2 regions of the Labrenzia sp. ATLA3 genome follow, and region 2 is predicted to be linked to the other one. Evidence: riboswitches for the same ligand, from Rfam matches in the RefSeq annotation. Region 2 holds a riboswitch; the other holds the start of a gene.

Region 1 (7,675 bases), on a different contig from region 2:
GGCCGATTGTCTTTTCCTTCGACGGATATTCCGTTTCAGGCACATTGCATCTGCCGCCCCCCGAAAACACGAAGCCTGATCCGCCGCCCCTGGTTCTGCTCGTTCATGGGGATGGCCCTGCCGACAGGTACTCCGGCGGTGGCTACCTGCCTCTTGTCAGCAGCCTCCTGGACAGCGGGTTTGCCCTCTATTCCTGGGACAAACCGGGGGTTGGCGAGAGCGAAGGCAACTGGCTGTCCTTTTCGATGGCTGACAGGGCTCGCCTCGCAGCAACGGCCCTTGCTGCAGCAAAAGAACAGCCTGAATTGCGAATGTCTCCCGCCGGGTTTCTCGGCTTTTCCCAAGCTGGTTGGGTATTGCCAATTCTGGCGGAAGAGCCTGCACAGGCCGATTTCTTCGTGATTGTCGGCGGCGCGGTCAACTGGTTAAGGCAGGCAGGCTATCATACCCGGCGCAGGCTGGAACGTACAGGCACCGATCTCAAGGAGATCGATCAAGCCGTCGCCGAGAACGCGAGGGATGGGCAAAGATTTCTCGACCGGGATTTTTCCTATCAGGACTATCTCGACAGCGGCATGGACAAGGTTCCGATGCCGGAAGACCGCTTCGCATTCGCTCACCGGAATGCGGCGGCCGATTCCAGTTCTAGCCTGACACACATATCCGCCCCTGTTCTGACTGTGCATGGCGGCGAAGACCTCAATGTCGATCCCGATTTCAATTCCGCCGTTTATCGAAAGACCCTCGAAGCTGGCAACCCCGCCAACCGCTTCGTGGTCGTCCCGCACGCAACACATGCACTGCTTCGGGCGGAAGCCTTCAACTACCAGCTCGAGGGGCAAATGCCTTCCTGGGCGAAGGCCTTGTTTATGGTGCTGGGGCGCCGTGCCTACGCGCCGGGCGCACTGGACACAATAACCCTCTGGATCAAGGAACAGGCAGCAACGGCACATCGCCGTTCAACTTCGCCAGATCGTTCAAATTGAAACCTTGTTGTTTTCGGTCCCTCATTGCGGAGACGAAACATGGGCAATCAGGCAATCGGAGCGCAAATGAGCCTGCACTATCCGCCGAAGCGGCGGCCTTGCCGGCATCTGACCGGGCCCACGAGCCTCAGTTCAGACTGTGGATCGCGTCCGGCAGGTCGAGCGAGAACGCGGGAATGACGACATCGAACAGGGAGCCGTCCGGACGTTCCATCGAATAGGACCCGGCCATGATGCCGCTGTCGGTCGAAAGCGGGCAGTGAGACGAATATTCGTAGGTTTCACCGGGTTCTATCACCGGCTGTTCGCCGACGACGCCCTCTCCGCTGACCTCTTCCTGGCGCCCCAGAGCGTCGGTGATCTGCCAGTACCGCGTTTTCAGTTGCACCGGCTCGCTGCCACCGTTGTGGATCTCCACCATATACGCCCAGATGTACTCGCTCGCTTCGGGACGCGATTCATCGTCCATGTAAAACGGCTCGACAGAGACTTCGATCCCTTGGGTGATGGCGGTGTAACTGCCAGACACGGCTTTTCCTTAATTTCTGAACTGCGAACCTTGAAATAGACCGGTCCGAAGCGACGTCCACGGGGGGCACCCGCTCATTCAGGACGCGCTTATAGGGCGAATGACGCAAGCGTGAAAGAGGGTTGTGGCATCTGAGGCTGGAATTGCTTGTGATTTGATGCTGGATTTTGCAAGAACACGATCTGTCAGTCCAAACACAGTGACCTTTTCATGTTCGATGCCTGCCTGCGCCCGCTGATCGACCCGCCGTTGAACCGGCTGGGACAATACCTTGCCGGCACGGGGCTCAAGGCCAACAGCGTGACCCTTGCCGGTTTTGCCATCGGCATGGCGGCAGCCGTTGCAATCTCGACCGGGTACACTCTGGTCGGTTTTTTCCTGATCGCGGTCAACCGTTTTGCCGACGGTCTCGATGGTGCGCTGGCCCGCGCCACTGCCAAAACGGATCTTGGTGGCTATCTCGACATCACGCTGGATTTCTTTTTCTACAGCGCCATTCCCCTTGCCTTTGCCGTGCAGGACCCGGCCAGCAATGCCCTCGCGGCCGCGGCGCTTCTTGCCAGCTTCTACGCCAACGGCTCGGCCTTTCTGGCTTTTGCCATCATGGCGGAGAAGAACAAGCTGACCACCGACGCTCAAGGAGCCAAATCGCTCTATTACATCGGTGGCCTTGCCGAGGGCACCGAAACCATCGCGCTGTTTCTGCTGATGGCCCTGATGCCTGACTGGTTTCCGGTGCTCGCCTATGGCTTTGCAGCGGTTTGCTTCCTGTCCGCCGGGGCCCGGGTGCTCATTGGCGTCCGGGCCCTGCGGCAGACAGGCCGTTAGATCGCCTGAAGCGCCTTTTCCACATCTTCCAGCAGGTCCTGCGGATCTTCCAGGCCGATCGATAGCCGCAGAATACCGTCGGTGATACCGAGTTCTTCGCGGGCTTCCTCGCCGATTGACTGATGCGTGGTCGTTGCCGGGTGGGTGATCAGGCTCTTGGCGTCGCCCAGATTGTTGGAAATCTTGATGATCTCCAGCGCATTGGTGAACCGGAAGGCGGCTTCCTTGCCACCTTCGATTTCCATCGCCAGCATCGTGGACCCGCCGCGCATCTGGCGCTTGGCAACATCAGCCTGCGGATGATCGTCCCGGCCCGGGTAAATCAACCGCGTCACCTTGGACTGACCCGCCAGGTAATCGGCGATCATGCCGGCGGTTTCCGTCTGGCGCGCAACGCGCAGCGGCAGTGTTTCGAGGCCCTTCAACAGCACCCATGCACTGAAGGGGCTCATGTGCGGACCGGTGTGCTTGACGAAGGGCATGACCTCGTCGTTGATCCACTCTTCATCCGACAGGATCACGCCGCCGAGACACCGACCCTGGCCGTCGATGTGCTTGGTGGCCGAATAGACGACCACATCGGCGCCGAGCTGTAGCGGCGATTGGTAGAGCGGCGTCGCAAAGACGTTATCGACGACCAGCCGAGCCCCGGCCTCCTTCGCGATCTGCGCCACGGCTTCGATATCGATCACTTCCAGCGTCGGATTGGTCGGGCTTTCCAGAAACAGGGCCTTGGTGTTCGGCCGAACGGCCGCCTTCCACTGCTCGATGTCCGTTCCGTCGACCAGCGTGCTTTCAACACCAAAGCGCGGCAGCAAGGTTTCGCAGATATAGCGGCAGGAGCCGAACAGCGCCTTGGCGGCAATCACATGGTCGCCGGCTCTGACCGACGCCATCAGCGCCAGGTTGACGGCTGCCATGCCGCTGGCGGTTGCCCGTGCGGCCTCGGCCCCTTCCAGACCCTTGATGCGATCTTCGAACATGGTAACGGTCGGATTGGCGTAGCGGGAATAGACATAGCCCGGATCCTCGCCATTGAACCTGGCCTCCGCAGCTTCCGCACCGCTGTAGGTGAAGCCCTGGGTCAGATAGATGGTCTCCGAGGTCTCACCAAACGGTGACCGCATGGTGCCGCCATGAACCAGATTGGTTGCAGGGCGCCAGTTCTTGTTTCCGGTCTTGGTGGTCTCAGTCATGTCTTTCATTCGCTCCAAACGCAAAAAACCCCAGCCTAAAGACCGGGGTTCTCACCTCCGGCCTTTTTAGCAACTTGTTTAACGTGGCTGCAAGCCGGCCGGCCCAAATCACCACGAAGTGAGCTTGTCCTACGGGATAATCGGACACAGGTCAATTGTGTATTGCGTCCTTTGAGCCCAAAAGCCCGGTTCTGCCAGAATGCCTGTTGGCGTGGGCGGCCCGATCCTTTAATGACCATAGACCAGCAAACTGCGGAATATCTTCATGAACGTCACAGCAGGTCAGGCCTTGAACGGAAGCGCAATTCTCACAGCAAACGGCATTCTGCCGGAACGGGTAATCCAGGCCATGTTCGCCGCCGGAGAGATTTCAGCGGACGCACCGCCAGTCACCGGACAGATCCAGCCTGCCAGCCTTGACCTGCGTCTGGGCAAAGAGGCTTACCGGGTGCGAGCCAGCTTCCTACCGGGACCGGAGATCCAGGTGGCGGCACGGCTTGAGCAGATGAAACTGCACACCGTTGACCTGAGCGAAGGCGCGGTTCTTGAGACCGGCTGTGTCTACATCGTGCCCCTTCAGGAAAGCCTTGCTCTGGCACCGGATATTTCCGCGACCGCCAACCCGAAAAGCTCCACCGGGCGCCTGGATGTCTTCACCCGTGTCATCACCGACAACGGGTTGGCCTTCGACACCATCCCGGCCGGCTATACCGGTCCGCTCTATGCGGAGATCTCGCCGCTGACCTTCCCGATCCTCGTTCGGTCTGGGTCCCGCCTCAGTCAGATCCGCTTCCGGCGCGGCCAGTCGCTCATTCCCGATGCTGAACTGGAAGCAGTCCACAAGGCCCACACCTTGATGAGCGGTGGCAACGAGCGTATCGGCAACGGTGTGCAGCTTTCCATTGATCTTGAGGGGACCGGCCCGAACAGCCTGATCGGCTACCGCGCGAAGCAGCACTCCGGACTGATCGATGTGGATGTCGTGGGCGCGCAGGATGTCCTGGATTTCTGGGAGCCGATCTATCGCCGCCAACGGGCGGAACTGATCCTCGATCCGGACGCCTTTTACATTCTGGTGAGCCAGGAAGCGGTGCATGTGCCGCCGGACTATGCCGCCGAAATGGTGCCGTTCGATCCGCTCGTCGGCGAATTCCGCGTCCATTATGCCGGTTTCTTCGACCCGGGCTTTGGCCATGCGGGTGCCGGCGGTGTCGGCTCGCGCGCGGTGCTGGAAGTCCGCTCGCACGATGTGCCTTTCATTGTGGAACACGGCCAGACCATCGGCCGCCTGGTCTATGAACACATGGCCGAGCGCCCGGCAACGCTTTACGGCGAAGGCATCGGCTCCAACTATCAGGGCCAGGCGCTCAAGCTGTCCAAACACTTCAGGGCACCTGCCTGACCCTCCTATGGCCCTGAAAACCGTCACATGTGAATTTGAAGGCTTTCTGGAAGACCGGAAGTCCCGTTTCCTGGCGCATCTTGTGCCGATGGAAATGTTCGACCAGCGGCTGGAAGAGCTGCGCAAGGAACACAAGAAGGCCAACCACATCGTCACGGCGCACCGCCGACTGCTGGATGATGACCGGATTGATGAAAGCGGCAAGGACGACGGCGAACCGGCAGGCACTTCCGGCATGCCGACACTTCGGGTGCTGCAAGGGGCCGAACTGATCAACTGCGCCGTTCTGATCGTGCGCTATTTCGGTGGCACCAAACTCGGCGGCGGCGGCCTTGCGCGGGCCTATTCCGGCGCCACCCAGGATGCCATCAACAATGCCGATCTGGTGCCATTTCAGAAGATCCTGTCAAAAACGGTTAGCGCCGACTTTGCCTCCAGCTCCGAGCTGGAACGGCGGATCGAAAGCCTCCGCCTGACGGTGATCACGCGGGATTACACCGAAGACGGTGTGACGCTGGCGGTCGAGGGGCCGGAAGATGTTCTGGCGGAGCTTTAGGGTGTGGACCCTCTCCAGTCGTCATCGCCGGACTTGATCCCGCATCCCTCTCGAGACCTTGGCCACAAAGAAACAAGTGGCTTGGGAGACGGAACGGCATGGGTCCCATGGTCCAGCCATGGGACGCCGCATCAGATCATAAATCGCTCTCGGTCCATACGCTGTTGCCTCGGCTTCAGACAGTCGCGCAGTCTTACTTCCGGGACTCGTCTACCTGCGTCTGAAGCTGCCTGACCTCGTTGCGGAGCGCCCTGACCTCTTCCAGAATAAGACCTGTGTCGACATGGATGGCCTGCCGGTTGGCGTCGGCCTCGGCCTCGTGCTCCTCCTGCATGGCGGAAACGATGATACCAATAAACAGGTTCAGCACCGTGAAGGCCGTGCACAGGATGAAGGGCACGAAGAACAGCCAGGAATACGGGTAGACGTCCATAACAGGACGCACGATGCCCATGGACCAGCTTTCCAACGTCATGACCTGGAACAGTGTGTAGAGCGAAGCGCCAAGTGTCCCGAACCACTCGGGAAAGGCTTCGCCGTAAAGCTTGGTGGCCATGACAGCGAAGACATAGAAGACCAGCGCCATCAGCACGACAATCGAGCCCATGCCCGGCAGAGCGGCCACCAGTCCGCCGATTACGCGGCGCAGGGACGGTACGACGGAAATGAGGCGCAAGGCCCTAAGGATCCGCAGCGACCGCAGAACGGAGAGGTTGCCCGTTGCCGGCATCAGTGAGATCGCCACGATGGTGAAATCGAACAGGCTCCACGGGTCCTTGAAGAATTTCAGACCATGGGCATAAAGGCGCAATATCAGCTCGACGACGAATATGCCCAGAATTGCCTGATCGACCAGCTTCAGGAAACCGCCGATCTCCGCCGTGACGGTGTGGCTCGTCTCCAGACCGAGCGTTACCGCATTCAGAACGATGACGCCGATGATCCAGGCTTCCCAGTTGCGTGAGGTGACCAGCGCCCTGACCTGTTTTCGCATTGATGTGCCCCGGTTTGATGGCTTTTCGTGCGTGTCGCACTGCACGGCCAGAACATGGCGATTTCAATGCTGCATCGCAAGATCGCCGCGCTTTGGAAAAGCATATGCCCCTCAAAGAAGCCCGCTTGACAGGCCGGGCAAGTCGGCGCAGAAAGCTCATCAGGTTCGGCGGGTGTAGCTCAATGGTAGAGCAGAAGCTTCCCAAGCTTAAGACGGGGGTTCGATTCCCCTCACCCGCTCCAAACCTCTTCATCCTATCTCCCAAATTTGCAGCAACGCCCGACCCCTATCAGCGGAGCGTTTCCCGTACCTGTGCCTGTTTTCGGACAACCGAGCGGCTGAGTCCGACGTCTTCCAGCAAATAGTCAGGCAGATCTGCCAGATGAGCCATATCGCGCCGATGGCGCAGACGCTTCAGTAAAAAATGAAAGACGGCGGTTCCCAGACCCGTCCTGCGGACGCGCGTCAGGTGCAGTGATACATGGTGATCGGACATCTGTTTGCTCCTTTCCAACGAGACAGGAACAAGTTTAGAAAGAGCCACCGCGAGCGGTGCGCAAATGTCTCGCCTTGAAGCGACAAACTCGCAAGATTTAAAAATCTCCGATAATATGTCGCATAACGATGCCTTAGGGGACCTTTCCATGGATCTGGACGATTTCGATCATCAGCTTTTGCATCTGCTCAGCCACGATGCCCGCCAGACCGGCAAGGAACTGTCGGAGAAAGTCGGCCTGTCTTCCGCTGCCTGTCTGCGCAGGGTTCAGCGCCTTCGGGAAGTGGGAGCAATCGAGCGGGAGGTGGCCGTTCTGTCGCCAGAGGCAACCGGCGCCTCTGTCACCTTGCTCGTGATGCTGGCGCTGTCGCGCGGACAGCCCGAGCGCATGGCAAAGTTGCTGCAGAAGTTGAGGAAGCTTCGGGAAGTGAAGAAGGTCTATCACGTCACCGGCCCGGCCGATCTGGTGCTGACGGTGCAATGCGCTTCCATGGAAGCCTATGCGACCTTCACCGAAGCTCATTTCTATGAAGACGAAATCAAGGGCTTCGACACAATCGTCGTCCTGCGGTCCTATGATCCGGAACCGCAGACCTGACGGTACTCCGCGCACGCCAAAGAGCGGGCTGACAAGCAGTGCAGGTTCGCGATATCCTGTTGTTGCGATTCCCGGCGCGTATGCCGACCA
Region 2 (7,675 bases):
TTGCCCCGCCATCGGTCCAAGACCGCCCATCTGCCACATCAGCCATTGAAGCGTTTCAGCGCGCCTTGCCGGATCCTGCGGCAGGAACTTGCCGGACTTTTCCGCCAGATAAATCAGGATCGCTCCGGATTCCCATAATGGAAGCGGCTTGCCGCCAGGGCCGATCGGATCGATGATAGCGGGGATCTTGTTGTTCGGATTGAGCGACAGAAACTCCGGGCTCAGCTGATCCTTGCTGCTGAAATCGACCAGATGCGGTTCATATGGCAGGCCCGTCTCTTCCAGCATGGCAGACACCTTGATGCCGTTGGGCGTCGGCAATGAATAGAGCTGAATGCGGTCAGCATGTTTTGCAGGCCATTTGCGGGAGATCTCGAAGTCGTTCAGGTCACTCATATAGCCCTCTTGAGTCATGTTCAGGTACCAGCCCTTTTCGGGAGTACGCCTCGATATAGGGCAGCTCCACCCGTTTAAAACAGACAGTCAACTGATGATGACAGTTGGTGTTTTGCCGTTACCGCAATATATCTGCCTCAACAGACACCGGGCGCGCGACAGAAGACTGGCTGCCCCAAAAAGACGCAGGAGACGCCCATGGCGGACGACAAGGAAGCCCGGATCGAGAAGCTTGAAATCGATCTCACCCATGCGCTCAATACCATCGATGAGCTCAACACCGTCGTCTTCGATCAGGGACGACAACTCGACCGTCTCAACCGGCTCGTCACCAATATGACGGATCAGGTCACGGAACTGATGGACAACGTTCTGCCCGGCCATCAGATCGAAAAGCCGCCTCATTACTGACCCCTACAGGCCCCCTCCCTGAAGAACTGACATTCGACGGCCCCTCCGGCAAGTCTAGCCGCGCGCGCATCCAGATTTGATCCAGGCCATGGCATCCCCCGACCCAGGCGGTAATGTGGCGGTAGATCCGCCAAGGGTGTGCCATGCGCTTTTTGAAACTATTGATATTCGTCCTGCTGATCGCAGGTATCGCCGCCGGTGCGTTTTGGTGGCTCAAGAAACCGGCTGAAGTCCACACGGTCATGCCGGCGACCGGACGGGCGGCGGAAGTGGTCTATGCCACAGCCGTCGTTGAGCCTGTGCGATGGGCGAAGGTCACCAGCATCATCCGGGAGCGCATCGTATCGCTGTGCGGCTGCGAGGGCGATCAGGTCAAGAAGGGCGACCAGCTAGCGGAACTCGACAGCGGCGACGCCCGTGCGACACTCGCCGAGCTGGAGGCACGCCAGGAGCTGGCGCAATCCGACAAGGAACGTGCCCTGCAACTGCTCGAGCGGCGGGTCGTCAGCCAGCAGGTTTACGACAAGGCCCAGAACGAGCTGATCCGCATCAACGCCACGACGGCAGCCCAGAAAGAGCGCCTGCGCGACTACGTCATCGTTGCCCCCATGGACGGCATGGTGCTGCGGGCCGACGGGTCGGTGGGAGAAGTTGCGGAGCCCGGTGAAATCCTGTTCTGGATCGGTCAGCCGTCTCCGCTTCAACTGGTGGCGGACGTCAACGAAGAGGACATTCCCAAAGTCGCCAAGGGTCACAAGGCGCTCATCCGCGCCGATGCCTTTCCCGACAAGGAACTGACAGCGGAAGTTGCCAGCATCACGCCAAAGGGCGATCCGGTGCTGAAGAATTACCGGGTCTATCTCGACCTGCCGGAAGATACACCGCTGCGCATCGGCATGACTGCCGAAATCAATATCATTACGACCGAAAAAGAAGATGCCCTGCTGCTGCCTGCTGCTGCCTTTGACGGCTCGAAACTGCTGACGCTGGACGTGGAAAACAAGGTTGTTCCGCTGACGGTCGAAACCGGGATCACGGGCACACGCGCCACGGAAGTGCTGAGTGGCGTCACGGCAGACACAAGGGTCGTTTTTCCCTATGACCCCGATCTGCTGGAAGGACAGAAGGTCAGACCGGTGCCCGGGGACGGTCAATAATGCTTCTCCTGCGCATCGCATCCACCCACATTCGAAACCGCTTGCGCCAAACCATCGTCTCGACGCTTGGTGTTGCCCTCGGCGTCGGATTTTCGGTGGCGATGGCCAGCCTCATGGAAGGGTCCCAGCGGGATTTCACGGCAACGCTGATCGATGCCATTCCCCATGTGGAGATCCTTGACGAGCAGCGCGCGCCTGCGCAGCAACCGGCCAGCGCCGTCTACGATGCCGTCGCCTATCATGGCCTCAGACCGAAGGAAGACCTTCGCGGCATCCGCAACCCGACCGAAGCGCTTGCCTCGCTGCGCGACTGGGTCAACGGCGCGATGGCGCAGCGCCTGAGCGGACAGGCGGTGCTGCGGTATGCCGGACAGGACATCGGCATGACGCTGATCGGCGTTGAACCCAGGCGCGAACTGACCGTCTCCAAAATCGGCGAAGACATGCGCGAGGGGGCCTTCGAGGATCTGGACACGACATCCAACGGGCTCGTTATCGGCGACAAGGCCGCTGAACGGCTGGGGGCGGAGCTGGGCGATACGGTGACGCTGACATCGGCCAACGGTGTCGCCAAGCGTTTCAAGATCGTCGGCCTGTTCCACAGCGGCATCACCACGAGCGACGAAGGCCTTGCCTATGCACCGTTGAAGGCGGTGCAGATCCTTCTGGAAAAGCCCGATGTCATCAATTCGATTGCCATTCATCTCAATGCCATCGGCGAAGCCAACGAGGTCGCCGCCCGGGCGGAACGGCAGCTCGGCTACAAGGCAGTTTCCTGGGAGGAGGCCAACGAGGGGCTGATGGAGGCCTTCTTCGTGCGCAATGTGATCATGTATACGGTCGTCGGGGCCATTCTGGTCGTTGCCGGCTTCGGAATTTTCAACATTGTTTCGACGATCGTGCACGAAAAGGCGCGCGACATCGCGATCCTGAAGTCGCTCGGATTTCCGGAGGGCGACATTCAGCAGATCTTCGTGCTCGAGGGGCTGGTGATCGGGATATTGGGCGCGCTCGCAGGTTCGGCGCTTGGGTTCGGCCTGTCGAGTTATCTGGCCTCGGTCAAGTTCGAGTTTTCCCAGGACGTGGAAATGACCCACCTGCCGATCTATTTCTCCGCCCTGCACTATGTCATCGCCTGCCTGCTGGCGCTGTTTTCTTCCGGGATCGCCGGATATATCCCCGCCCGGAAAGCCGCCCGGCTCAACCCTGTCGACATCATTCGCGGGGCGACATGACCCCTGCCCCGGAACAACTGGCGACTTCAGGCCGCGTTCTGCTGGAGGCCAGCAACCTCACCCGCATTTTGCCTGCCATCGTGCCGGTGACCCTGGTGCAGGATGTCAGCTTTCAGGTGGGGGAAGCGGAGTTTGTGGCGATAACCGGCCCGTCCGGGTCCGGCAAATCCTCGCTTTTATACCTGCTTGGCCTTCTGGACCGGCCCACTTCAGGCGAAGTCCGGATAGACGGCTTGCCCACCCATGCGCTGACGTCTGCCGAGATGGCGCATCTCCGCCTGGAAAAGCTTGGTTTTGTTTTCCAGTTTCACTTTCTGTTGCCCGAGTTCACCGCGCTGGAAAACGTGATGATCCCGATGCAGCGGCTCGGCAAACGCAGCCCGAGGGCACAGCTTGATCATGCAACGGAGCTTCTGGCGGCGCTTGGTCTGGCAGACTTTCTGCACCGCCGCCCGGAACAGCTTTCCGGTGGGCAGCGCCAGCGCGTGGCCGTTGCCCGTGCGCTTGCCAATTCGCCAGCACTGATCCTGGCGGATGAGCCGACCGGAAGTCTCGACAGCGCATCAACCGAACAGGTGTTTGAAAGCCTGCAGAACATCGTGAAGAGCGAACGGACAACCGTTGTTGCCGTCACCCACGACCTTGAGCTTGCAGACCGGATGGACCGGCGGATCCATCTCGTTGATGGCCGCGTCGATTACGACAGGCTTCGCCAGGGGTAAGCAACACCGGACAGAGACAGATGGACGGCTGAAGCCCTGCTGCGGGCGGCGCTCCAGAATCAGGCAGCCTGCGCCTCATGTGGCGGCTGAACGACCGCCAGCAGCATCAGCAGGGCAACGGGTATTGCGAGCGCCCAGAAACTCAGGATCGTCATCAGAAAGCTCGCCAGCAGACCTCCAACCGCAAAAGCGGACAGCACCAGCGTCTGATGACGGATCAGCGACCGGCTGCCGGAGCGGGTTTCGGGGTGCGTAAAATAGTCGGCAATGCCAAGCACCAGCTTGAGTGTGTTGCCGGTCATGACCGTTGTCGGAACATGCCTGTTGAGCAGCGTCAGCATAATCACGTTCTGCAGCGACATGGCCACGGTCGAAAAGCCGACTGCTGTCAGGGTAACGGCGGATAACGGACCGCTGGCGGCCGGATCACCAAGACCTGCGACAAGCATGAAGAGAGCGACGAGGATCGCTTCAAGAGCGAACAGATGCCGGACGGCGATCCTGTTTTTCTGAACAAGTCTTGTGACAGAAGCGAACCAGAAGAGGGTTGAGCCAAAGAAGACCACGAGCACGAACACTTTCAGCGCCGCGTTGTCTGCCTGATGAAACATCTCCGTACACAAAACGACAAGCGTGCCGGTGATGAAGGCCGTGAACGTGTGAAACAGTCCAAGAATGCAAACCACATCAATGAAGCAGGCGCAAAAGGCGAGCAGAACCGGCACTATCGGCCGGCTGTGATGCAAAATGGATCGGTCCAACGACCTGCTCCCGAGCTAGTCTTTCCAGGAAGATGTGCCATGCACTGACGGTCTTGCCAAGCCGGAATGGACGTGGCATAAGCCCGCCATCATCAAGAGAAGGGCTGGCGCCCTCGCCAACCTGCCGTCCGGGCAAGGTGGTTTCCGCAACAGGGATGCGGCCGGTCAGATCCTCAATAGAGGTATTCCGGCAACGAAGCGGTTAATTTGCATGCGCCAGTCCTCCTCGGGCAACCGATGGAGGATTTATTGTCTCAGGACCATTTTGCCGGACGAGCGGCAGATCTGATCGAGAACCATGTGGTGGCGAGTTCCAAACTCGCTGCAACGGATACCTGGTGCCAGGCCGCTGAAGATTGCGTGCTGGCGCGGATCAAATCCCTGCGCATTCTGGGCGGCCTGCCCAGGCACAAGGCGCCGCTAACGCCGACAGCCCGTACCGAGCGTCTGAAAACGCTGCTCCAGCTGTGGGCGAACGGCTGCACGCGTGCTGTCGACGAAGACCTTTTTGCCGATATCCTCAACCGGCACGGCATGGTCAGACACTGACGGGGCTGTCCCGTGTGGTGCACAATGTCTGCACTGTGCCTATTTCGTTGATACAGGTGTGCTGCAACAACTCGCCTCATCCTGAGGAAGGCCGAAGGCCTGTCTCGAAGGATGGGCCGCTTGCTCATCAGTATGCCGCCCATCCTTCGAGACAGCGCTGACGCGCTTCCTCAGGATGAGGTTTTTTGGAGAACCAGGCCGGGGGAGATCGCGACGCTCAGTCCCTCTTGGGGACCGGGCGCGGCTTGCCGTCGTCATCGACAGCCACCATGGTGAAAATCGCTTCGGTCACCTTTTCGCGGTGGCCGTAGCGCTGGCGCAGGGCCCAGGATTCCAGCTTGATTTCCATTGACGAATTGCCGACGTGAACAACCTGGGCATAGACGCACAGCACGTCGCCCACATGGACAGGCCGGATGAATTTCATCTTGTCGACCGCGATGGTCACGACGCGCCCTTCGGCCCGCTGACCGGCAGAAATACCGCCTGCCAGATCCATCTGCGACAACACCCAGCCCCCGAAGATATCTCCCGAGGCATTGGTATCGGCCGGCATTGCCATGGTACGTAATGTCAGATCGCCTGTCGGCTTGTCGTCGTCCACGCCTGAGCCCCTCTGTTGATTCCTACAAAAAGACTAGGTCATAGTTTGCAAGAATAGAAGTGTTTGAACAGCACCCTATCCTGTTGAACCAAGAAAAACGCCGGTTATCGCAGAACAAACATCAGGATTGCCATGATCCAGAGCGGCATGGGGGCCGCGACCCAGATCAGGAAAATCGGCAGGCCGCGCTGCAGCAGATTGGACGCATTCATTGCTGTAACTTTCTAGTTGAAGGCCTGGATTTCGATGACCGTCATCGCCGCAAGGGCGACGATGCCCGTGATGAAGGCCAGTTTCGCGCTGCCGATGAGTGTGCGCCCGGCGACATCCAGCTTCGGCAGAGGCATGGCGCGCGACTCCAGGTACATGGACACAAGCATCAGCAAGAAGACGGTGAACCAGACAACCACCAGCGCTTCCGCTATCAGGACAATCGCTACCAGCATGATCCGCTCCATTCAGAAGGTTGCGACGTCAGCTCGGCAGGCGGATTGCCTCCGGGGGTCGCGAAAGTCGCCAGCCACAGGCTCTGCGCAATGCGTTCGGCAATGGCGACAATCTCGTCCGCAAGGTCCGGCACGAACAATTCGCGGATCACGGGCCGGAAGACACTGAGCCATTCGCCATAGTCCGAACTGACCAGTTCTTTCTGCTTCAGGTGGGCCGGAACGGGCTTGCCCTTGTAGGCGCCGTTTTTCAGCAGGACGGATTGCCAGAAGGCTTCCATTTTCGGCAGATGCTCTTCCCAGCGGCCAGCCAGGCGGCGCTCGAAAATACCTCCCAATCGCGGATGCTGGCGAATGCAGCCATAGAAGGTGTGCACCATCACGTGGATAGCCTGTTCGTCGACCTGCTCATACCGTTGGAGGCGGTCGCCGTTGTTCGGCCGTTCGCGTCTCTTCAGCTTGTACCTGTTGGAACTGGTGTCAGGGGCTTCCATAGCCGCCTCCATAACATTCATTTTATATGCATCTTTCAAATGACACAGCAACACGCTAAAATCAACATCTAAGATGAATGTTTAAAGAGACCCAGTCATGCGCCTCAGTCAGGCCAGCGATTTTGCCTTGAGAATCCTGATGGCCACCGGCCAGTCGGAGGATCCGCAGACCGTCGACAAGCTTTCAAAGCAGCTTGGGCTCGCCAAATCGCACGTGATGAAAATCGTCGCCCATCTCGCCAAGGGCGGTTACCTGGAGACGACACGAGGACGTGGCGGCGGCATCCGGCTGGCCAAGTCGCCAGACACGATCCGGCTGGGGGACGTTGTGCGGCTGATCGAACCGGACCTGGGTGTCGTTGCCTGCCTGAAGCCCGAATCCACAATCTGCGCCTTCCTGCCGCGTTGTGCCCTGAAAGGTGCGATGGCACGGGCTTCGGAAGCCTTTCTCGCCAGCCTCAACACCGAGACGCTGGCCTCTATCCTTGCTGGAACGCAGATGGCACTGCCTGTAGACCCAGGCGCATGATTTCACCTGCACCGGGAAAGAGATCCCGCGCTCCCTCCCGCAAGGCACATATGGTTCAAGTGACAGCGTGAAGCGTCCTGAAGGCGGCACGGCCTTCAATCACTTGCCTCGGTAAGTCCTGTTCTGCCGAAGGCCGCGGCGCTTTACCTAAAGCGTCGAGGCTTTCTCCAGGAAGTCCATCTGTTCCAGGCAGTAGTAACCGGAAATCCGGCTGATGGTGCCAGCCCGCTTCCAGTCGTTGAGGACGCGGCTGACATTTTCACGCGCCGCACCTGCCATGTTGGCGATATCAGCCTGGCTGAGCTTGTAGTGGATCAGCAAACGGCCATCGTCGAGCGGCTTGCCGAAGGTTTCCGCCAATTGCAGCAGGG

What was found. A riboswitch is a leader RNA that binds a small molecule or an ion and turns the genes downstream of it on or off. The one in region 2 is predicted to bind S-adenosylmethionine.
Region 1: linked by a shared signal. The riboswitch ahead of AC2A6O_RS17640 (O-succinylhomoserine sulfhydrylase) and the one ahead of AC2A6O_RS19555 (hypothetical protein) in region 2 are both predicted to bind S-adenosylmethionine.

What each region holds. Positions count from the first base shown of each region.
Region 1 is NZ_JBXUKV010000006.1:196,601-204,275, reverse strand. Features, by position in the region: gene AC2A6O_RS17655 (alpha/beta hydrolase family protein) at 1-986, shown strand, start outside; gene apaG (Co2+/Mg2+ efflux facilitator ApaG/CorD) at 1,114-1,515, opposite strand; gene AC2A6O_RS17645 (CDP-alcohol phosphatidyltransferase family protein) at 1,726-2,343, shown strand; gene AC2A6O_RS17640 (O-succinylhomoserine sulfhydrylase) at 2,340-3,548, opposite strand; SAM riboswitch at 3,585-3,664, opposite strand; gene AC2A6O_RS17635 (2'-deoxycytidine 5'-triphosphate deaminase) at 3,805-4,941, shown strand; gene AC2A6O_RS17630 (YigZ family protein) at 4,949-5,497, shown strand; gene AC2A6O_RS17625 (ion transporter) at 5,691-6,491, opposite strand; tRNA gene AC2A6O_RS17620 (tRNA-Gly) at 6,660-6,733, shown strand; gene AC2A6O_RS17615 (YjiS-like domain-containing protein) at 6,781-6,987, opposite strand; gene AC2A6O_RS17610 (Lrp/AsnC family transcriptional regulator) at 7,136-7,585, shown strand.
Region 2 is NZ_JBXUKV010000007.1:80,847-88,521, forward strand. Features, by position in the region: gene AC2A6O_RS19525 (glutathione S-transferase N-terminal domain-containing protein) at 1-396, opposite strand, end outside; gene AC2A6O_RS19530 (SlyX family protein) at 595-807, shown strand; gene AC2A6O_RS19535 (efflux RND transporter periplasmic adaptor subunit) at 951-1,964, shown strand; gene AC2A6O_RS19540 (ABC transporter permease) at 1,961-3,199, shown strand; gene AC2A6O_RS19545 (ABC transporter ATP-binding protein) at 3,196-3,921, shown strand; gene AC2A6O_RS19550 (YoaK family protein) at 3,981-4,682, opposite strand; SAM-I-IV-variant riboswitch at 4,767-4,890, shown strand; gene AC2A6O_RS19555 (hypothetical protein) at 4,932-5,231, shown strand; gene yciA (acyl-CoA thioester hydrolase YciA) at 5,449-5,835, opposite strand; gene AC2A6O_RS19565 (hypothetical protein) at 6,060-6,281, opposite strand; gene AC2A6O_RS19570 (group III truncated hemoglobin) at 6,272-6,775, opposite strand; gene AC2A6O_RS19575 (RrF2 family transcriptional regulator) at 6,873-7,304, shown strand; gene AC2A6O_RS19580 (Crp/Fnr family transcriptional regulator) at 7,452-7,675, opposite strand, start outside.